One region of the Embleya sp. NPDC008237 genome, then DNA from elsewhere that is predicted to be linked to it. Evidence: riboswitches for the same ligand, from Rfam matches in the RefSeq annotation. Region 1 holds a riboswitch; each other region holds the start of a gene.
The links. Region 1 has a riboswitch for cyclic di-AMP ahead of ACFZBU_RS44090 (transglycosylase family protein). Riboswitches for the same ligand answer to the same signal wherever they lie in the genome.
Positions count from the first base shown of each region.

Region 2: linked by a shared signal. The riboswitch ahead of ACFZBU_RS22150 (NlpC/P60 family protein) and the one ahead of ACFZBU_RS44090 (transglycosylase family protein) in region 1 are both predicted to bind cyclic di-AMP.
Region 3: linked by a shared signal. The riboswitch ahead of ACFZBU_RS15205 (transglycosylase family protein) and the one ahead of ACFZBU_RS44090 (transglycosylase family protein) in region 1 are both predicted to bind cyclic di-AMP.

Region 1 is NZ_JBIBGL010000028.1:70,394-77,903, forward strand. Features, by position in the region: gene ACFZBU_RS44060 (FAD binding domain-containing protein) at 1-259, opposite strand, end outside; gene ACFZBU_RS44065 (PucR family transcriptional regulator) at 532-2,151, shown strand; gene ACFZBU_RS44070 (SDR family NAD(P)-dependent oxidoreductase) at 2,261-3,046, opposite strand; gene ACFZBU_RS44075 (Tm-1-like ATP-binding domain-containing protein) at 3,204-4,448, shown strand; gene ACFZBU_RS44080 (phosphoenolpyruvate hydrolase family protein) at 4,450-5,274, shown strand; gene ACFZBU_RS44085 (EthD family reductase) at 5,368-5,703, shown strand; cyclic di-AMP (ydaO/yuaA leader) riboswitch at 5,898-6,089, shown strand; gene ACFZBU_RS44090 (transglycosylase family protein) at 6,090-6,833, shown strand; gene ACFZBU_RS44095 (DUF6421 family protein) at 7,390-7,510, shown strand, end outside.
Region 2 is NZ_JBIBGL010000008.1:234,327-241,836, reverse strand. Features, by position in the region: gene ACFZBU_RS22160 (NlpC/P60 family protein) at 1-683, shown strand, start outside; gene ACFZBU_RS22155 (hypothetical protein) at 854-1,210, opposite strand; cyclic di-AMP (ydaO/yuaA leader) riboswitch at 1,506-1,688, shown strand; gene ACFZBU_RS22150 (NlpC/P60 family protein) at 1,698-2,810, shown strand; gene ACFZBU_RS22145 (LuxR C-terminal-related transcriptional regulator) at 2,907-3,587, opposite strand; gene ACFZBU_RS22140 (PspC domain-containing protein) at 3,584-4,840, opposite strand; gene ACFZBU_RS22135 (PspC domain-containing protein) at 4,974-6,263, shown strand; gene ACFZBU_RS22130 (hypothetical protein) at 6,329-6,832, shown strand; gene ACFZBU_RS22125 (glutathione S-transferase family protein) at 6,898-7,510, opposite strand, start outside.
Region 3 is NZ_JBIBGL010000005.1:327,073-334,582, reverse strand. Features, by position in the region: gene ACFZBU_RS15220 (MMPL family transporter) at 28-2,289, opposite strand; gene ACFZBU_RS15215 (MarR family winged helix-turn-helix transcriptional regulator) at 2,392-2,874, shown strand; gene ACFZBU_RS15210 (glycerophosphodiester phosphodiesterase family protein) at 3,080-4,144, shown strand; gene ACFZBU_RS15205 (transglycosylase family protein) at 4,347-5,624, opposite strand; cyclic di-AMP (ydaO/yuaA leader) riboswitch at 5,657-5,890, opposite strand; gene ACFZBU_RS15200 ((Fe-S)-binding protein) at 6,336-7,510, opposite strand, start outside.

The DNA.
Region 1 (7,510 bases):
GGCCCGGGAGCCGGTCGTGCAGGGCGTCGATGATCTTCGAGTAGGGCACGGAGGCACCGAGGCGCACGGTGTCGTCGTCCTCGATCCGCCACGTGTGCAGCTCGTGGATGCGGTTGAGATCGAGCAGGGCATCCGGACGATGCCGGTCGAAGTTCAGTTCGACCATCACGTCGGTGCCACCGGCGATCGGGACCGCGGACGGGTGCTGCGCCTTGACGGCGAGCGCCTCCTCCCACGTCGCGGGCCGCAGGAATTCCATGACGGGTGTCTCCTTCTGCCTTGCGTATGGCCCTACCGTCCTTGTACCCGTCGCGGGGGCGCTTCGCTTCGGGTCCGCCCGGTTCGCAGGGTGCGCACCAGTACACCGAGACGAGGGTCACTGCGAGTACCCACCAAAGGCACGACCCAGGCGTGTCGAGCGGGGGTGGTTCCCGTACTTTTCTCCAAGTGTTCGTCCGGTGGTCGAGCCGGTATGACGGATCCGCCGGGTGAGCCCAGGCCGCACCCGGCCCGATCGAGAGGGGGCCGCCGATGCGATTGCGCGCGCTTCTCGGCGATGGCACGGCCGGTGCCGGCATACCCGGGATCCGGTTGTTGGTCGGCGAGGCGGAACTGGATCGGTCGGTGCGCGCCGTGATGACCACCGACCTGCACGACCCCAGTCGCTACCTGACCGCCGGCGCCCTGGTGCTGACCGGCATGGGCTGGCGGGCGGAGCCGGCGGACTCGGATCGTTTCGTCCGGGTGCTCGTCGCAGGCGGGGCCACCGCGCTGGCCGCCGGGCAGGCCGAGATCGGCGACATCCCGGCCGATCTGGTGCGCGCGTGCGAGCGGTACCAGCTGCCGCTGTTCGCCGTGGCCGAGGAGCTGTCCTTCGCGCATCTGACCGAATTCGTGATCCGCCGGATCTCCGCCGAACGGGCGACCGACCTGACCGCGGTGGTCGACCGGCATCGCCGGCTGGTGCAGGCCGCCGCCGGCGGGGCGGGCCTGGACGGGGTGCTCGGGCTGATCGCGGCCGACATCGACATCCACTGCTGGGTGCTCTCGCTGACCGGGCGCCAGGTCGCGGCCGGTGGGCCCGACCTGGCACCGGGGCTGCGGGTCGGGATGGCCCGCGCGCACTTCGCCGCGCGTGCGCGCAAGGCCCGGGTGCCCTCTCGCCATCGGATCGACGGGCGCGCGTTCTCGCTGCTCCCGGTGCCCGAGGCGGGCGGCTCGGACGCCCCGGACACCTGGGGCGACTGGTTCCTCGTGGTCGAGGACGACGTCACCGACCGGCCGGACCGGCACCAGGCCCTGCTGGGCGAACTGGTCCGCCTGGTGTCGGTGGGCCGGGACCGGGTCGAGGACCGGCGCCGACGCACCCGGCGGTTGTCCGAGGACGTGCTGAACCTGCTCGCGGCCGGCGCCGACCCGGCCGAGGTGGCCGCGCGGCTGCGAGTCGCGGAACCGGACGACGCGGGCCGCACACACTGGCAGTTCGCCACCGCGACCATCCCGGACCTGCCCGCGCGCGAGGCCCGCCGGCTGGCCCGGGAGCTCCTGGAGGAGGCGTTGGCGGATCAACCGAGCGCCGCCCTGGTCTCGGAGACCGGGTCGGGCGCGGTGGCGCTGATTCCGGGCGAGGGTCCGCCGGAGGGGGACGGCGCCGAGTCGGACCCCACCACCCGGCTGCTGCGCGAGCTGCTGGCCGCGCCGGCGGGGACCACAGCGGGCGGCGTGCGGTTGCGGATCGGGGTGAGCGCACGGGTGGCCCGCGCGGACGGGTTGCGCGGCGCGTTGGAGGAGGCCTGGCACGCGGGCCGGATCGCGGGCACCCGGCCCGGTCGGGTCGAGGTGGTCGGACACGCCGAACTCGCCTCGCACGTGGCGCTGTTGGCGGCGGTTCCGGAGGACGTGCGGCGGGCGTTCCGCGGCCGGCTGCTGGAGCCGCTGCGTGCGTACGACGCGAGCCACCAGGCCGATCTGGTGGGCACGCTGGGGGCGTTCCTGGACTGCGACGGGTCCTGGACCCGGTGTGCGGCGCGGTTGCACGTACACGTGAACACGCTGCGCTATCGGATCGGCCGGATCGAGGAGTTGACCGGGCGTCGGCTGGCCCGGCTGGAGGACAAGGTGGACTTCTTCCTGGCGCTCAAGCTGCGCTGAGCGCGCGCTCACGGCGGGCGGGGGCGGACCGCCGCGACCGCCACGACGGCCACCGCCGTGACGGCCGCGACCGCCGTGACGGCCGTGAGCCGCCGCGGGCCGCTGCGGGTCAGCCGAAGGACACGCCCGAGGTGACCGGGGTGATCGTGCCGGTGATGGCCCGGGCTCCGGAGGAGGCCAGGAACGCGACCGCGTCCGCGATGTCCTCGGGTCGGGTGATCCGACGCAGCGCCGACGACCTGGTCATCTCGGCGCGCACCTCCGCCTCGGGCACGTCCCGGCGCGCCGCGATGTCGGCGATGTACGCGGCCAGTTTGGCATTTTCGGTGTAGCCCGCGACGACCACGTTGACCCGCACGCCGTCCGGGCCGACCTCCTTGGCCAGCACGCCGGAGGCGACCTCCATCGCGGCCTTGGTCGCGGCGTACGCGCCCAGGTTCACCAGCTTCGCGCGCGGCGCCTCCGAGCTGATCTGCACGATCGACCCGCCGCCGACCGCGCGCATGTACGGCAACGCGGCGCGCGAGACGGCCAGTACGCCGAGCACGTTGATCTCGAAGGCCCGCCGAAACTCCGCCGGATCCAAGTCCTCCAGCCGCCCGGACGGGTTGTAGGTCGCGACGTTGACCACCACGTCCACCCGACCGAGTTCCTCCGCCGCGGTGTCCACCAGCGCCCGGCACGCGGCCTGGTCGGCCAGGTCGGTCGGTACCGCGATCACCCGACGGCCCGTCAGCTCGCGGATCTCGTCCGCGAGTCGGCGCAACGGCTCGGGCCGTCGCGCGGCCAGCGCCAGATCCGCGCCGGTGCGGGCCAGGGCCAGCGCGCAGGCGCGCCCGATGCCGTCGCCCGCTCCGGCGACGATTGCGACCCGTCCGTCCGGTTCCTCCGCCATCGATACCTCCGTGACGTGCCAAAACTTCGGAACTCGTCCCCCGTCCTACCGCACGGTGCTTTCAATCGCCATGATCATCCGGTTGGGTTACTGTGCGCGGCCGTTCGCCGCCGAAGCGTCAACCCGGCAAGCCCTACCGACCCCACCGGAGGCACCGATGCCCACCGTCGTACTGATCGGAACGCTCGACACCAAGGGATCCGAATACGCGTGGTTGGCCTACCGGCTGCGCGCCAGGGGAGCCGAGGTGGTGTTGATGAACGTGGGCGTGCTGGGCGAGTCGCTGGCCCAGGCCGACGTGCAGGCGGCCGACGTCGCGGCGGCGGCCGGCACCGATCTGGCCGACCTGCGCACCCGGGCCGACCGGGGCGCGGCGACCACCGCGATGGCCGAGGGGGCCGCGTCCATCCTGCGCGAGTTGTACGAGCAGGGCCGGGTGGACGGTGTGCTCGCGATGGGCGGCTCGGGCGGGTCGGCGATCGCCTCCTACGCGATGCGCGCGCTGCCGGTGGGCGTGCCCAAGCTGCTGGTCTCCACGATGGCGGCGGGCGACGTGTCGCCGTACGTCGGCGCGGTGGACGTGACGATGATGTACAGCGTCGTGGACATCGCCGGGATCAATCGGCTCTCCGAGCGCATCCTGGGCAACGCGGCGGATGCGATCGCCGGCATGGCGGGCGGTTATGCCGAGGATCGCGCGGCGGTCGCGGGAGTGACCGGCGAGGGGCGTCCGCTGGTCGCCGCGTCGATGTTCGGAGTGACCACTCCGGCGGTGGACGCCGCGCGCGAGCGGCTGACCGAACTCGGCTACGAGGTGCTGGTCTTCCACGCCACCGGGGCAGGCGGCACGTCGATGGAGAATCTGGCCGAGGCGGGCTTCCTGGCCGGGATCCTCGACCTGACCACCACCGAGCTGGCGGACGACCTGGTCGGCGGGGTGCTCAGCGCGGGCCCCGAGCGGCTGACCGCGGCCGGGCGGATGGGGCTGCCACAGGTGGTCAGTGTCGGTGCGCTGGACATGGTCAACTTCGGCCCGCGCGACACCGTGCCCGCGCGGTTCGAGGAGCGCCTGTTGTACGTGCACAACCCGACGGTGACGCTGATGCGCACCACCCCCGCGGAGAACGCCGAACTGGGCCGGCGGATCGCCGCCAAGCTGGTTGCCGCGACCGGTCCCACCGCGCTCTACCTGCCCCTGCACGGGGTCTCGGCGATCGACGTCGAGGGCGCGCCCTTCTACGATTCCGTCGCCGACAAGGCGCTGTTCGACGAGCTGCGGGCCGGGCTCGCGGGCAGCTCCGTCGAGGTGCACGAGGCGGCGACGGACATCAACGATCCGAAGTTCGCCACGGCGGCGGCGGATCGACTGCACGAGATGATCACGAAGGGACGCGTGGACTGAGATGAACGGACGCGAGGCGCGGGGCCGACTGCACAGGACGGTCGAGCAGGGCGGCGTCGTGATCGGCGCGGGCGCGGGCACGGGACTGTCGGCCAAGTGCGCCGAGGCCGGCGGCGTGGACCTGATCATCATCTACAACTCGGGCCGCTACCGGATGGCCGGTCGGGGTTCGCTCGCCGGACTGCTGCCCTACGGCGACGCCAACGCGATCGTGGTCGAGATGGCGGGCGAGGTGCTGCCGGTGGTCCAGGGCACTCCGGTCCTGGCGGGCGTGTGCGGCACCGATCCGTTCCGGATCATGCCGCACTTCCTGGACCAGCTCGCCGCGATGGGCTTCGCGGGTGTGCAGAACTTCCCCACGGTCGGCCTGTTCGACGGCGTCTTCCGGCAGAACCTGGAGGAGACCGGGATGGGCTACGACCTGGAGGTGGAGATGATCCGGCTGGCCGCCGAGCGCGGTCTGCTCACCGCCCCTTACGTCTTCGACCCCGAGCAGGCCCGCGCGATGGCCGCGGCGGGCGCCGACATCCTGGTCCCGCACCTGGGCCTGACCACCAAGGGCAGCATCGGCGCGACCACCGCGGTCACGCTCGACCAGGCGGTGGAGCGGGTGCAGCAGATGCGCGACGCGGCGGCGGAGGTGAACCCCGACGTGCTGGTGCTGTGCCACGGCGGGCCGATCGCCGAACCCGAGGACGCCGCGTACGTGCTGGCCCACACCACCGGCGTGGTGGGCTTCTTCGGCGCCTCCAGCATGGAACGGCTGCCCACCGAGGTGGCCATCACCGACCAGGCGCGGGCGTTCAAGAACATCGCCCTTCGGTAGCGCACCGCGCCGGACCCATCCGGGCACCACACGCCGGACGCACAGGCACCAACGGCAGGAAGCACATCCACCACACGACCGTGAGGAGTCGGCGTGTACAAGCTGACCGTGCTGTATGGCCACCCCGAGGACCCGGCGGCGTTCGACGCCTATTACTGGGAGAAGCACGTGCCGCTCGCCCGCACCATGCCGGGGCTGACCGGCTGGACCATCGGCAAATGCGAACCGGACCCGTCCGGCGCGCAGCCGCCCTATTACCTGGTGGTCGGCCTGTACGCGCCGTCTCGCGCGGGTATCGAGGCGACCCTGGATTCGCCGGAGGGGCGGGCCACGGTCGCCGATGTCGCCAATTTCGCGACCGGCGGTGCGACGTTCCTTTGGGACGAGGAACGGGTAGTCGTACCTGTGGAGCTGCCCGCGACGGAATAGCTCGTCGCTGAAGCACGGGTGACCACGCGGCCGCGCACCGTCGACGCCGGCACCGTGACCTGCAGGGATGGCGACAAATCGGGCAAATCAGTGTTATTCCTCCCTATGGGGGACCTCACAAATCACCCGAAATGTTTGCCAACCCGGCGGAGCGGTGCGTAGCTTCGTGGTTGTTCGCACAAGCGGACTCCCCGGGCGGTACGCCGAATCCTGCCGCCGCCCGAGGGATGCAGTCGATATCGACTGGCGGCAGGAGCGGGGGAACCGAGTAAGTGCCGGCATCGGCCATGTCGATGTCTGGGGTGAAGCCATGCCTGTTCCAGGCGAGGCCGGGCCAATCGTCCGAACCCGACAGCTAACTTCGCAGGCGCCCGACGAGGTAATCAATGACCTTCCGTGCCATCACCGCTCCCGTTCGCTCGCTCTCTCGTGGCCGTCGCGCCGGCATCGCCGTCGCCGCCGGTGCGGGTCTCGTCCTCCCCCTCGTGGGCATGGCGGGCAGCGCGAACGCCGCGTCCTCGTCCACGTGGGACGCGGTCGCCCAGTGTGAGAGCACCGGCAACTGGAGCATCAACACGGGCAACGGCTTCTCCGGCGGTCTGCAGTTCACCCCGAGCACCTGGAACGCGTTCGGCGGCAGCCAGTACGCCTCCAGCGCCGCGCAGGCGACCAAGGACCAGCAGATCGCGGTCGCCGAGCGGGTCCTGGCGAGCCAGGGTCCGGGCGCCTGGCCGGTCTGCTCGCAGAAGGCCGGTCTGGGCAAGGGCGGCAACGCCTCCGCCACAGCCGACTCGTCGACCACCGGCAAGACCAAGAGCAAGGTCGAGCCGAAGGCCGCACCCAAGGCCGAGTCCGTGACCGAGAACGCGCCGAAGACCTCCGACGGCAACGCGCCGAAGGTCCGGGTGCAGCCGAAGCAGGACGCGCCGAAGTCGGCCGCGCCGAAGTCGGCCGCGACCAAGCAGGCGTCGGGCTCCGGCACCTACACCGTCAAGGCCGGTGACACGCTGTCCGAGGTCGCCGCCAAGCTCGGCGTCAAGGGTGGCTACAAGGCCCTGTACGCCGCCAACGCGGGCGTCATCGGGGGCAACCCGAACGTGATCGGCGTGGGCACCCAGCTCGCCATCTGATCCAGCGTCACGACGTAGGCCCCGCCGAGTACTTCGGCGGGGCCTACGCCCGTGTCGCGACCGGGGTCGGGGCGGCGGGGCCGGGGTCGGTCGGCGGGCCGCGGGCATGGTGCCGCGGGCATCGGGCCGCGGGCATCGGGCCGCGGGCATCGGGCCGCGGGCATCGGGCCGCGGGCATCGGGCCGAGACATACGGGATCGCCGGATCGGGCAGTGGGAGTGGAGGCGGATCCGGGGCATCGCCGGGCCGACCGTTCCACCATGCGGAATCAGCATTCCGTTCAGCAGGGCAGGCCATAGGGAACCGGCGGATCGACGGTCGATGGCCACGGGCGTGGCCGGCCGGGCCGGCCGAATCCCGTGTCTTCCGGCAGGTGCGGGTCCTCGATTTCACGGGTGCGCCGATGCGGGCACCGAGAGCCAGGTCTCAATCTCAACTTATTCGGGCAAAACGTACCCACGACGATAAGATTGCGTTCGAAAGGGCCTTGCGGCGTTAAAATCTTTTGACATAGGTTCACCTGACCGTGGTTCCTGCTTTCTCCTGAGAGGGTTCCATGTCGAACATGACCCGCGTAGCCGTCCGTACCGCCGTCGATCACCCGCTGTGGCTCGAACTCAAACGATCCGTCGCCGACCTGCGTCCGTTGCAGGCCAAGGACGGTTCGATCGAGCCAT
Region 2 (7,510 bases), on a different contig from region 1:
ACCTGCAGAAGTCGCAGATGATGTCCCAGCTCGACGGTCAGCAGGCCGCCAAGCTGAAGCAGATCGCGGCGCAGGCCCGGGTTCTCCAGCAGGACCGCACCGAGGCCTCCTCGCAGCTGGCCGAGCTGGAGAAGCTGCGGACCGAGCTGAACAAGAACAAGACCGAGATCCAGGCCAAGCTCGCCGAGGCCCAGCGGCTGCTGAACACGCTCACCGAACAGCAGAAGAAGGCAGTCCTCGACTCGGACGAGCACGAGGGCGACACCACGCGGGGCAACGACCGCAGCTCGCGGGACAAGGCGGAGACGCCGCCGGCGACCAACATCCCCGCGTCCGGTCGGGCCGCGGCCGCGATCGCGTTCGCGCGGGCCCAGATCGGCAAGGCGTACGTGTCGGGCGCCGAGGGGCCCAGCTCCTACGACTGCTCGGGGCTGACCCAGGCGTCGTGGAAGGCCGCGGGCGTCAGGCTGTCCCGGACCACCTGGACCCAGGTCAACGACGGTCCGCGCGTCGCGAAGGGTTCGCTCCAGCCGGGCGACCTGGTGTTCTTCTACTCGGACAACCGGCACGTGGGCCTCTACATCGGCGGCGGCAAGATCATCCACGCCCCGCGTCCCGGCAAGACCGTGACCGAGGCGCCGCTCGACTCGATGCCGTTCTACGCGGCGATTCGACCCGGGTAAATCCACCGGTCGCCCGAAAAACCTCGACGGCGCCCTCCCGCGGATTCATTCCGCGTGGAGGGCGCCGTCGTGTGTACCGGGTGCGGCGTCGCTCGGACCGCCGACCTGCGTCGCTCGCCCAGGCGGTTCGGCTCGTGCCGGCGGTGGGCGGAGTCGGTGTCGGCGGGGTCTCAGGTCCACATGACCGCGATGGCGATGTTCGCCACGGTCAGCAGGCCGATCGCGCCGAGCACCTTGGAGGACACCCGGTCCGCGGCGCGGTTGCCCCAGACCAGCAGCAGGATGGCCAGCAGAATGACCAGCTTGGTGCCGATCTTGGCGTTGTCCACGTCCTTGTCCGGACCGGCCTGGACCACGCCGACCAGGGCCAGGCCGGTAACCAGCATGGTCAGCGCGCCGTGCGTCATCGCGGGCACGATCCGCCCGTCGCCGGTGCGCAGCGCGGACATCTGGGTGAGGAAGCCGCCGAGCAGGGACGCGATGCCCACGATGTGCAGGACCAGCAGGATCTGCCGCAGAACGTCCACGTCGTACAACTCCTCGTCGACCGTCGCGCGGCACCGGGATGCCGCGAATGTTGCCCGGCAGCCTAGCCGGCACGGGTCGATGACTCTCCGGCGGGTTATACGTGATCAACAGTCGCCAAATCGTCCCAAGATCGACTTTCGGGAATCCGCGCGCTTATCCCGAGATACACGGAGAAGGAAACGGCGAATTTGGTAAAGATTTGGCAATGCGAAGGTTGGTGGTGATGGCCGTGACACTCCTGTGACTAGTGTTCTGCGACAGGCGATCGGCTCGACGTCGGCCACCCGGTCGACACGATCGCCACCGCCGAATTCGGGGACGCATTTCGGTGACGGTGGGTGACCACCGTCATTGTGATGGGAAGCCGGAACCGGGGACCCTCGCAGTCCCTGGGGTGAATCGGTGCCTCGGCACCGTAGGGCGCCTTCTTCCGCCCGAACCCGTCAGCTAACCCGGTAGGCGGCCGAGGAAGGAGACTCGCCACCAGTGGCGTCCCAACGTCGACCCGGGCAGCACCGCAAGCCCAAGCCGCGCACCGCCGTGCGTACCGCAGCGACCGTGGTCACGGCCGCCGCGACGATGACCGGCGTGATGACCTTCGCCGGCACCGCGAGCGCGGATCCCGCGCAGTCGTTCCAGCAGACCAAGGAACGCGTCAACCGGCTGCACAGTGACGTGATCAAGGCCACCGACGCCGCCAATGGCGTCGAGGAGCAGATCACCAAGCAGCAGGGCACCGCGAACCAGACGCAGGCCCGGATCACCGAGGAACAAACCGCTCTGAACGCTCTGCGTGATCAGATCGGTGTCCTGGCGGCGAACCAGTACCGCAGCGGCGGCCTGCCGCCGTCGTTGTCGCTGGCGCTCAGCGGCGACCCCGAGGGCTTCCTGCAGAAGTCGCAGATGATGTCCCAGCTCGACGGTCAGCAGGCCGCCAAGCTGAAGCAGATCGCGGCGCAGGCCCGGGTTCTCCAGCAGGACCGCACCGAGGCCTCTGCACAGCTGGCCGAGCTGGAGAAGCTGCGGACCGAGCTGAACAAGAACAAGACCGAGATCCAGGCCAAGCTCGCCGAGGCCCAGCGGCTGCTGAACACGCTCACCGAACAGCAGAAGAAGGAAGTGCTCGACTCCGACGAGCACGTGGGCAATACGGGCAACGCAGGCAACGCGGACACGACGCGGACCGGCAACGACCGCAGTTCGCGGGACAAGCCGGACACGCCGCCGCCGGCGACCAATGTCCCCGTGTCCGGCCGGGCCGCGGCCGCGGTCGCGTTCGCGAAGTCCCAGATCGGCAAGCCGTATTCGCCCCGGGCCGTGGGCCCCGACTCCTACGACTGCTCCGGGCTGACCCAGGCATCGTGGAAGGCCGCGAACGTCAGCCTGACCCGGACCACCTGGACCCAGGTCAACGACGGTCCGCGGATCTCCAAGGACGCGCTCCAGCCGGGCGACCTGGTGTTCTACTACCCGGACAACTCGCACGTGGGCATCTACGTCGGCGGCGGGCAGATCGTGCACGCCCCGCGGCCGGGCAAGAACGTGACCTACGCACCGGTGGGCTCGATGCCGTTCTACGCGGCCGTTCGACCCGGTTAGAGTCACCGGTCGCGCGTAGAGACCTCGACAGCGCCCTCCCCCGGACCCGTTCCGGAGGAGGACGCCGTCGTTTTTCGTGCTCCGCGTGCGTCGGGGTCAGACCAGTCGCCGGTCGGTCGCCCAGCGGGTCAGCTCGTGCCGGTTGGACAACTGCAACTTGCGCAGTACGGCGGACACATGGGTCTCCACGGTCTTGACCGAGATGACCAGGCGCCGGGCGATCTCCTTGTACGCGTAGCCGCGTGCGATCAGCCGCAGCACCTCGCGCTCGCGCTGGGTGAGTCGATCCAGATCCTCGTCGATCGGCGGCACGTCGGTGGCCGCGAACGCGTCCAGCACGAAGCCCGCCAGGCGCGGCGAGAACACCGCGTCGCCCTCGCCGACCCGGCCGATCGCCCGGATCAGCTCGTCGCCGGTGATCGACTTGGTCACGTAGCCCCGGGCCCCGCCGCGGATCACCCCGATCACGTCCTCGGCGGCGTCCGACACCGACAACGCGAGGAAGCGCACGGCCGGGATCAGCGACGCGCACCGGCGCAGCACCTCGACCCCGCCGCCACCGGGCAGGTGCACGTCCAGGAGCACCACCTCGGGGCGGGTCTCGGTGACCACCGCCACCGCGCTCGCGACGTCGTCGGCCTCGCCGACCACCTCGACCGCCTCGCCGATCTCGGCGCGCACGCCGGTCCGGAACATCCGGTGATCGTCGACCAGGACCACCCGGGTACGGGCGGCCGTCCCCTCGGGGTGCTCCGTGCTGCTCTCGGTGGCGTTCACGTGTTCGTCCTTCCCACAGCGGCCCGGCCGGCGTCGGCGCGGCGCATCTCCAGCTCGACCTCGGTGCCCTCACCGGGTTCGCTGCGGATGTGCGCGGCGCCCCCGTTGCGGCGCATGCGCCCGATCACGGACTCTCGCACACCCAGCCGGTCGGCGGGCACCGTCTCCGGGTCGAAACCGGGTCCGCGGTCGCGCACGAAGACCGTGACCGTGTCCTCGTCGGCCTCGCCGAACACCGCGATCGCCGCTCCGCCCGCGTACTTCGCCGCATTGACCATCGCCTCGCGGGCGGCGGCCACCAGCGCGGCCAGCTTGTCGTCCACCGGGCAATCGCCCACGCACACCACCTCGATCGACACCCCGTGCGCGTCCTCGACCTCGGCCGCGGTCGAGCGCAGCGCGGCGGCGAAGGTGCGGTCCGGCTCCTCGCCGTCGGGGCGGTACAACCACGCGCGCAACTCGCGCTCCTGGGCGCGGGCCAACCGGGCCACCTCGCGCGGGTCCTCGACCTGGCGCTGGATCAGGGTCAGCGTGTGCAGCACCGAGTCGTGCACGTGCGCGGCCACCTCGGCCCGCTCCTGGGCCCGGATCCGGGCCCGGCGCTCGACGCCCAGTTCGCGGGTCTGCCGGAGCAGATACGGCCCGAAGATGACCAGCAGGCCGACCAGGAGCAGCCCGGCCCCGCGCATCGCGGCCAGCGCGTCGCCGATGCCGCCCCGGCCGAACGAGAAGAACACCAGGCCGGCCAGCACCAGCACGGCGCCGACGACGGTGCGCAGCGCGCCGGCCACCCGGCTGCGGCCGTCGAGCGAGAACCACCGGTTGCGCTGCGACTCGTCGGCCTGGCGCCACAACAGGATCACGCCGGGACCGGCCACCAGCAGCGGCCAGATCCAGTCGCCGACCTTGGTCCCGCTCGTGGTCGCGCCCACACCGGTGAGCATGGTCGCCGCGATCAGCACGATGATCATCGCGAGCGCCTGGTGCCGCTCCCGCCCGCGTTCGCGCCCGGCCGGGGCCGCCCCGCCCTGCGGTACGAAGACCCAGAACGCCGCGTAGAGCGCGATCCCCATTCCCGCGAAGAAGGCCAGTGCGACGAAGGCGATCCGCAGCAGCAGCACCTCGACGCCGAGGTGCTCGGCCAGGCCACGCGCGACGCCGCCGGCGAGCCGGTGGGAGGAGGCGCGGCGGAGCCGGGGAGTCGGTGGCGCGGGCCGGACGGGCGCGGCGGGCGGGGGGTAAACGGCGGTCACACGACCGATCGTCACACGCCGGCAAGAGCGTACGCATCAGGGCCCGACCCTGATTCGTCCTCAGGGTCGAACCAGGGGTGCGCCAGGGCGGAGCCCGATGGGAAGCGGGCTCCGCGGGCGCCACGATGGACCCATGAACGACGACATGAAACCCGGTATCTCGGCCGGCGACCGGGCCGGCGGCGCCCCGGGCGGCCCTGCGGGGTCGTCCGCGGCGCCCACGACGACGATTCGCCCCCCACTGCTGCGCAGCACCGAGGACCGGATGGTCTCGGGCGTGTGCGGTGGCCTCGGCGAACACTTCGGCCTCGACCCCGTGATCTTCCGCATCGTGTTCGCGGTGCTCTCGCTCTTCGGCGGGGTGGGCGTACTGGTGTACAGCCTGGGCTGGCTGTTGATCCCGGCCCGCGGGGAGGAGCAGCCGATGCTGCGCCGAATCCTCTCCGGGAAGTTCGACTACGGGGCGTCGGCAGCCACCGTGGTCGCCGTCATGGGGGTCGCCTTGTTCTTCACCTACCTGGACTCGGGCTTCGGCCGGTCCGTCCCGTTGCTGATGATCACCGCCGTGGTGCTGTTCATGGTGTGGTCCGACACGAAGAAGAAGCAGCAGGCCGCCGTCGGCGCGGCCGGGGCCGCGGCGATGGCGGCGGCACCGGCCCAGGTGGACGTCCGGCCGGACGGCGCGACGGTGCCCGGGCCGCCGATGTGGTGGCAGGTGCCGGGTGCGAGTGCGGGGGCGGCGTCCGGGGGCGAGGATCGGCCCGTGCCGCCGCCGGCTCCGCAACGGCCCAGGCGTCCGCGCTCGTACGTGTCCCTGGCCACGCTGTCGGTGGCCACGATGGCCGGCGGTCTGCTGTGGGTGCTCGACCACACCGGCGCCGTGGACGTGACGTTCACCGTCACGCTCGCGATCCTGCTCGGCATCGTGGGCCTGGGTCTGCTCGCGGGCAGCTGGTTCGGCCGGGCGCGGTTGCTGATCCTGCCCGCGCTCGCCCTCACCGCGATGCTGGCCGCGATCACCGCGATCAGCGTGCCGTTGACCGGTCCGTCGGGCGAGCGCACCTACCGGCCCACCACGGTCGCCGCACTGCCGACCTCGTACCACCTGGGCGTGGGCGCGATGGACATCGACCTGCGCCGGCTCGATCTCGGGCCGGGCGGCAGCGCGACGGTCAAGGCCCGGATCGGCGCCGGACAGATCCAGGTCTGGGTGCCGGACGACGTCACGGTGGTGTTCAAGGGCGGCGTCGACCTCGGTCGGGTGCGCACGCCGACCGGCCGGGACGACGGCTACCGGCCGGAGCGCATCGAGACCACCGCCCCGCAGGTCGGGCCCGGCCGCGGCACGATCACGCTCGACCTGAAGGTCGGCGTCGGCGAGGTCGAGGTGCTGGACGGGGACGACGGGCGGGAGCCGCGATGAGCGCGTCGATCGACACCCCGAACGACCCGGCGGACGAGCGTGACCCGTATGGAGGGCGATTCCCGATGAGGCCGAACAGGTACCGCTTCGACCCGATGGCGCTGATCGCGGGCACGGTCTTCGCCGGCATCGCGATCGCCTACCTGCTGCGCGCGTCCGGCACGCTGACGGTGCGCCCCGAGTGGACACTGGCCACCGCGGCGATCGGCGTGGGCCTGGCCGGCCTCGCGGGAGCGCTGTGGGCGATGTTGCCGTCGCGTGGACCCGCGCCGGCGGCGATGGGTCGACCGGCGTCCGCGACCACGTTCGCGCCGACCGCGCCCCACGCGGCTGGGGATGCCGTGGTCGAGTCGTACCCGGGCGGCGGTGCGGCGGGCGGGGACCGGCCCCGTCCGGGCGCGCCGGGTGCGGGCGAGGTCGAAACCCACCCGGGTGCGTCCAGTGCGGCCGAGGACGAGCCGTACGCGGTCGCGGTGGTCGAGGCCGAGGCCGGCGTCGTCGTCGACCCGGTGGTCGAGGACGAGCACCCCGAGGATCCGGGGCCGCCGACCGTGGACCTGACCAAGTAGCCGCCGGGCGACGCACGGAGCGGGGGCGGGCCGACGGCCCGCCCCCGCTCCGTGTCGTGCTCGCTTCAGCCGCGCCCGTGCGGCGTGTGCCACAGCGCCGGGTCCGGCCCCTTGGGCACGATGCCGGTCGGATTGATCCGGTCGTGCGTGACGTAGTAGTGCCGCTTGATGTGGTCGAAGTCGACCGTGTCGCCGAAGCCTTCGGTCTGGAACAGGTCGCGGGCGTAGGCCCACAGGACCGGGTACTCGGTCAGCTTGCGCAGGTTGGTCTTGAAGTGGCCGTGGTAGACCGCGTCGAACCGGACCAGGGTGGTGAACAGCCGGATGTCCGCCTCGGTGATCGTGTCGCCGACCAGGTAGCGCTGCCCGGCCAGCCGCTCCTCCAGCGCGTCCAGACGGGCGAACAGCGCGTCGAACGCGGCCTCGTACGCCTCCTGCGTGGTGGCGAACCCGCAGCGGTACACGCCGTTGTTCACGTCCCGGAACACGTCCGCGTTGATCGCGTCGATCTCGGCGCGCAGCCGCTCCGGATACAGGTCCGGCGCGCCGGCGCGGTGCAGCGCGGTCCAGCGGGTGGAGAGGTCGAGGGTGATCTGCGGGTAGTCGTTGGTGACGACGTGGCCGGAGCGCAGGTCGATGATCGCGGGCACCGTCACCCGGCCGCTGTAGGTCGGGTCA
Region 3 (7,510 bases), on a different contig from region 1:
CGGCGCCCGATCGGTTGCGGTGCCGCTCTATGGCGCGGAGACCGGGATACGCGGCTCGGGTGTGACCGGCGGCTGGGCCGGGCCGCCCTCGGACAGGCCGAACCGGTCGTGCAGTCGGCGCAGTGGGGCGGGCGCCCACCACGTCGCCTTGCCGGTCAGGGCCAGCACCGCCGGCGCCAGCAGGCTGCGCACCACGAACGCGTCGACCAGGACGGCCAGTGCGAGACCCATGCCGAGCATCAGCGTGTTGGTCACCCGCGAGGTGCCGATCGCGAACATCACCACCGCCAGGACGCATGCCGCCGCGGTGATGATGCCGCCGGTGCGGGCCAGGCCGGTGGCGACCGCGCCCCGGTGGTCGCCGGTGCGGTCGTGCTCCTCCTTGATCCGGGAGATCAGGAACACGCCGTAGTCCATCGACAGGCCGAAGGCGATGCAGAACATCAGTACCGGCAGCGCGGTCTCGATCGACCCGGTCGGGGTGAAGTCGAGCAGTCCGGACAGGTGGCCGTCCTGGATCACCCACACCACGGCGCCGAACATCGCGGTCAGACTCAGCGCGGCGAACACGATCGCCAGGATCGGCAGCACCACGCTGCCGGTGAGCAGGAAGACCAGCACGAACGTGGTGAGCAGGATCAGGCCGCCGGCGAGCCACAGCCGGCTGCCGATCGCGTGCTTGGCGTCGACCACCTCGGCGGACTGTCCGCCGACCAGGGCCGGTCCCGGAGCGGCGACCCCGCGGACCTCGCGCACCAGGTCCTCGCCGGCGGCGGAGAGGTCCTCGACCGCGGGCACCACCGAGATGTACGCGCTGCCGGCGGCACGGCGGCCGGCCTCGGCCGGGCCCGCGGGTGCGCTACGGACGCCGTGTTCGAAGGTGCCGGCCGGGCCGACCACGCGGGCCACGCCGTCCAGGGCGGAGAGCCGCGCGCTGTAGTCGGCGGTGCCCTCGGCCTGCTGCGTCGTGCCGACCACGATCTCGATCGACCCGGTGGGCCGGCCGTCGACCTGGTCCCGGATCACCTGCTGGACCTGCCGGGACTCGGCCGACCTCGGCAGTTGGCGGTCGTCGCCGGTGCCGAACTGCACGCCCAGGAAGGGCAGTCCGAGGGCGACCAGGAGGCCGGTGGTGAGGACGGCGACGATCGGCGCCCGGTGCATGATCGCCTGCGAGAGGCGATACCAGCGGCTGTCGCGCACCGCGGTCGGCGCGCCGCCGGCGCCGGCGCCGGGCCGCAGTCGGCGGCCCAGTCGGCGCAGCGGTGCGCGCAGGTCGCCCCGGTCCACCCGGGTGCCGAGCAGGACCAGTGCCGCGGGCAGGATCACCAGCGCGCCGAAGGCGGCGAGCAGCACCACCGGGATGCCGGCGTAGGCGAACGACCGCAGGAAGTACTGCGGGAAGACCAACATCGCGGCGAGGGAGACGGCGAGCGTGAGTGCGGAGAAGACCACGGTGCGTCCGGCGGTGTCGAGCATCACCGCGACCGCGCGCGCCGGCGGGGCGCCGGCGGCGAGTTCCTCGCGATAGCGGCGGACCACGAACAGGCCGTAGTCGACGGCCAGGCCCAGGCCCAGGACGGTGGTCAGGTTCTGCGCGAACACCGATACGTCGGTGGTCGTGGAGACCAGCCGCAGCACGGCGTTGGTGCCGACCATGGCCAGGATGCCGACGCCGAGCGGCAGCAGGGCGGCGACCAGGCTGCCGAAGACCAGGATCAGGATCAGCAAGGTGATCGGCAGGGCGATCAGTTCGGCCCGGACCAGGTCCTCGGAGATGGTCTTCTGCATGTCGTGGCGCACCGCGACACTGCCGCCGAGTTCGACGGTCAGGGCTCCCCGGGTGCCGCGGTAGTGCGCGGCCAGGCGTTCGAACGTGTCCGAGGCGGCGGTCTCCTCGCCGCGGATGTGGGCCAGGACCAGGCCGTGCCGGCCGTCGGCGGTGCGCAGGGTGGGGGCACCGTCGGTCCAGTGGGAGAGCACTCCCTCGACGTCCGGTTCGGCGGCGAGGCGGGCGGCCAACTCCCGTGCCTGGGTGGTGACTTCGGGTGCGTCCAGGGGGCGGTCGGCGCCGACCAGGAGGACCAGGTTGGGTCGGCTGCCGGGGAAGTCGTGGTCGAGTGCGGTCGCCGCGCGGGCTGAGGCCGAGTTCGGGTCGACGGCGCCGCCGCCGAGGAGGTGGTCGCCGACGCCTCGACCGAGCAGGCCGGCGCCGATCAGCAGGAGCAGGGCCGTGAGCAGCAGCAGTCGGGGTCGGGCCGTGGTCAGGCGGGCCAGGGCAGCGAACATCGCCGAACCCTTCCGTAGAGTCGATGGATCGTATGTGGAACATACGATATGCATCGCCTTTCGTCTAGAAGACATATGATCGAGGACCGCTAATATGTGGCCATGACGGACCGACCGAGCACGGGGCGGCCGCCGATGGGAGCTCGGACCGGATACCGGCTGGTCAAGCTGGCCGATCTCCTGTTGGCGCTCGCCGATCAGACGCTGGCCACGCTGGGGGTCAAGGCCAAGCACGTACACGTGCTGGAGACCCTGCTGGCCTACGAATCGTTGTCCCAGCAGGACGTCAGTCGGCTGCTCGGGATCGACCCGAACGTCCTGGTCGGCCTGCTCGACGATTTGGAGGCGCGCGGCTTCGCCGAGCGTCGGCGCAACCCGCACGATCGGCGCCGGCACGTCGTCCAGGTCACCGACTCGGGGCGGGAGTTGGTCGCGGAGAGCACCCGGCTGCTCGGTGATGCCGAGGACGCGTTCTTCGCCGTCGTCTCGGAGCAGGAACTGCAGGTCGTGCACGACGCGTCGGGCCGGCTGCTGGCCGCGCACCGGCCCGGCTGGACCGACAACGGGTCCTCGATGGGCTGCTGAACGGCCCTGCGGGCGCCTCGACTTCGGTTCTCGGGCGGATCGCATCGGCGGTTGGTCGGCGCCGCCCCGGTGGGCGACTTCGCCTCCGCTTCGTCTCTTCTTCGCCGGAACGCCACGGCCCGACTCCCCGCGCATCACGTTGCGCGGGCCAGGGTGTGGGCGTCGACGGTCGATCGTCGTCGACCGGAGCGAGAAGGAGACGTCCATGTCCGGATGGAAGACCGTCACGGCCGCGGTCCTGGCCGGGGCCGCCATCGTCGCCGCCCCGGGAGCGGCCGCCGCGGCGGACCGCCACGGCGGTCACCACCGCAAGTCCTTCGACCTCCAGGCGCACCGAGGCGGACTCGGGCTGACCGTGGAGAGCACGCTCGCGTCCTTCGCCAAAGGCTTGGACCTGGGCGTGTCCACCCTCGAACTGGACGTGCAGATCACCGAGGACGGCCGCGCCGTGGTCACCCACGACCGCAGGGTCGACGGGCGCAAGTGTGCCGACACCGAACCGGTGCGGGCCGGCGACCCGGAGTTCCCCTACGTCGGCAAGTACGTCAACACGCTCAGCCTGGCCCAGATCCGCACCCTGGACTGCGGGTCGCGGCAGTTCCCCGGCTTCCCCGCGCAGACCACCTCGCCGGGCGCCCGAATGCCGCTGCTCACCGAGGTGTTCGACCTGGTCGAGCGCCGGCACGCGCGCGGCGTGAAGCTCAACGTGGAGACCAAGGTCGAGGCGGGCGCGCCGCAGGAGACCGCGCCGCGCGAGCAGTTCGTGCAGACCGTGGCGCGCGAGGTGCGCCGGGCCGGGCTGTTGCGCCAGGTCACCATCCAAAGCTTCGACTGGGGCGCGCTCAAGCGCATGCGAGAGGTCGAACCGCGGCTGCCGCTGGTCGCGTTGACCAACTACGACTTCCTCCAGGTCGGCAAGCCCGGCGCCTCGCCCTGGCTGGGCGGCCTGGACATCGACGACTTCGGCGGCGATCCGCTGCGCGCGATCGCCTCGTTCGGCGCCACCACGTTCTCGCCCGTGCACGGCTTCCCGCAGAACGGCAAGGTCACCGACCCGGACTACCGCCCTTACGTGACCCGGGAGATGGTCGCCCAGGCGCATGCGAGGGGCATCAAGGTCGTGCCGTGGACCATCGACGACCCGGCGACCATGGCCGAGCTGATGGACGCCGGCGTGGACGGTCTGATCACCGACTACCCCGATCGGGCACGGGAGTTGCTGGCCGCACGCGGACTGCCGCTGCCCAAGCGGTACCCGGCACGCGGCTGATCGACCCGGCCCGCGGGGCTTCGGCGTGCGCGGGGATCTCGGCGTCCGCGGGGCTTGGCGGTCCGCCGGGGTCTCGGCGTCCGCAGGGGTGCGGACGCGCACGTGGGCCGGGCCCGTCGACGCGTGGTCGACGGGCCCGGCCCTTGTACGGCTACCGCAGAGTGGCTGTCGCCGTGCGGTTACTGCCTGAGTGACGCTCGGATCAGAGGTTGACGCCGTGCGCGCGCAGGTAGCTGACGGGGTTGATGCCGCTGCCGTAGTTCGGGGTGGTGCGGATCTCGAAGTGCAGGTGCGGGCCGGTCACGTTGCCGGTCGCACCGGAGAGGCCGATCTGCTGACCGGTGCTCACCGTGGCACCGGCGCGCACGCCGATGCTGGACAGGTGCGCGTACTGCGAGTACTTGCCGTCCGCGTGCTTGATCACGATCTCGTTGCCGTAGGCGCCGCCGTTGCCGGCCTTGACCACGGTGCCCGAGGTGATCGCCTTCACCGGGGTGCCGGTGGAGGCCACGAAGTCCTGGCCGGTGTGGCTGCCGCTGGACCACATCTTGCCGCCGACGCCGAACGCGGTGCCCAGCGAGCCGCTCACCGGAGCGACGTAGCCGGACGCGTTGACCGCGGTGCTGCCGGCCTTGGCGGAGGACGCCTTGGCGGCGACCGGGGCCTTCTCCTTGACCGTGGTCTTCGGCGCGACCTTCACCGACGCCGAGGGCTTGGTCTCGGCGACGGTCTCGGTCTTGGGCGCGGCCTTCGGCGCGACCTCGACCTTGGCGGCGGCGGTGGCGGTGGCGGCGGACGCCTTGGCCTTGCCGGACAGCGAGAGCTTCTGGCCGACCTTGATGAGGTTCGGGTTGCCACCGATCACGGAGCGGTTGTCGGCGTACAGCTTGTGCCAACCACCTGCGATGTCCTTGTCGGCGGCGATCTTGGACAGGGTGTCACCCTTGACCACGGAGTACGAGGTGGTGGTCGACGCGGGCTTCGCGGCGGCCGGGACGACCTCGATCTTCGGGGCGGCGGCGGTCGCCGGCTTGGACTCGACCGGCTTCTCGGCGACCTTGGGGGCGACCTTGATCGAGGTCTTGGCCGAGCCGGAGGACTTGGTGGTCGGCGAGACGGCGGGCTTGGCGCCGCCCTTGGTCAGACCCGCCGGGCCGGAGGTGTTCGGCCAGGCGCCGGGGCCCTGCACGGCCAGGACCTTCTCGGCGATGGCGATCTGCTGGTCCTTGGTGGCCAGGTCGGCGCGCGGGGCGTACTGCTGACCGCCGAACTCGTTCCAGGTGCTCTGGGTGAACTGCAGGCCACCGTAGAAACCGTTGCCGGTGTTGATGTGCCAGTTGCCCGAGCTCTCGCCCATGGCGACCTTGTCCCAGGTGGAGACCGAGGCGGCGTTGGCGGTTGCGATACCGGTGATCAGCGGGGCGGCGACGATGGCGCCGGCCATGCCGAGGGTCAGCGCGAGGCGCGTCTTCTTGGGCATGCGGGCAGGGGTGATGAACGACTGCACGAAGATTTTTCCTTCTCCCACGCCTACGAAGTGAGCTGTCGGATTCGGGCTGGAGAGTCTCGCCCGGCCGTGTTCGACCCTCGAATGAGAGGGACGGGCACGGCTTCACCCCAAGCCGTCCGCATGGGCGCCTGTGTCACAGACGCCCGGGACGGCATTCCACTTGGTTCCCCCGCTCCTGCCTTTCGGGTTTCGTACCGTGGCCTCGCTCCGGCGGCAGGATTCGGCGAACCGGGAGACCATTTCGCCGAGCACCGGACCGGTGTGGCGAAGCACCAAGCTACGCACACCCCCGGCGCGGAACCAAACATCACGATTCGCCGAAACCGAAGAATCGGGTCTTAAGGGTGGAATAACGGGACTTAAAGTCCCGAACTCCGTACGCATTGTGCCCAAAAAGCTCACTCACCGTCGTCCGGGGAATCACGGCGGGTGAGAATCCGGGAAACTCGGTTCACGGTGCGTGCGAGTTCCTGACGAACGGTATGCGCGATGTGACGTGCGTCATGCGCCATCAAAGTATTGTCCGAATTACCCCTGTATGTCCGGTGCTTCTTCAGGTCGAGCCTGGTGTCTCTCGTGCCTGCCGCATCGGGCCGGCGGCGGGAGCCCGGACCGGGTACGGCGCACGCGGCTCCCCCTATGAAGTTGCGTGCGCCGCATCGGGCCCCGGCTCCCCTGGCCTCAGCCCGCCATCGGGTCGCCGGTCGCGGGGGTCGGCGGCGCGTGGAATGCGGTGAGGAACTCGGCGAGGTGCATCGCGCGCACCCGCGACCCGCGCCGACGCAGGCCGGTGCGCAGTTGGCGCAGACAGCCGGGGTTGACCGCGATCACGACGTCGGCGCCGGTCGCCTCGATCGCGTCGAGCTTGCGGTCGAGGATGCGTCGGGACGCGGCCGGCCGCAGCAGGGCGTACGTGCCGGCCGCACCGCAACATTCGGCGGCGCCCGGGGTCTCCACGAAGTCGGCCACCCGCGCGAGCAACGCCCGCGGCTCGCGCCAGACGCTCAGGCCGTTGCGCAGGTGGCACGAGTCCTGGAGGGTGACCTTGATCCGGTGCCCGGCCGGCGCATGCGCGGTGAGCGTGGCCGGGTCGATCGCCTCGGAGAGTTCGGCGACCCGATCACGGCCGATGACGTCGGCCAGGTGCGCGGCGCAGCCGCCGGAGGTGGTGACGATCCGGCCGGGCAGCCGCTCGCCCAGCCGGCGGGCGAGCACGCGTCCCTTCTTCAGCTCGCCGTTGTGCGCGTGCAGCGCGCCGCAGCAACCCTGGTCGTCGGGTACCGCGAGGCCGGGCAGCAGGGTGCGTGCGGCGCGGGCGACCTTGGGGAACATGGCCCGTTCGAAACAACCGAGCATGAGCGAGGCACCCGCACCCGTGTCGGGGGCGGGCGCGGGTGCGGAGGTGCCGGACACGGAGGACGCCGGCGGTGCCGCCGCGGCCCGCTCGGCCCTTCGTCCGGACCTCGCCGGATCGTGTTTCGCCCTCCCGGCCGGCAGCACGAAGCGCCCCCATCCCATGACTCGCACCACCGGTGGCATGCTCACCACGACGGTCAGCAGCCGGGCGAGCGGCGGCCTGCGCCGGCCGCGCCACTGGTGCTCGCGCCATTGTTCGAGCAGCGAGCCGTACGGGACGCCGGCGGGACAGACCGGTTCGCAGGCCCGGCAGCCCAGGCAGGCCGAGGACTGTTCGAGCAGGGTCGGGTCGTCGGCGTCCAGACGGCCGGTCTCCAGGGCGCGCATCAGGTTGATCCGGCCGCGCGGCGAGGACGCCTCGTCCCCGGTCTCGGCGTAGGTCGGGCACGCGGGCAGACAGAAGCCGCAGGAGATGCAGCGGGAGAGTTCCTCGGGATCGA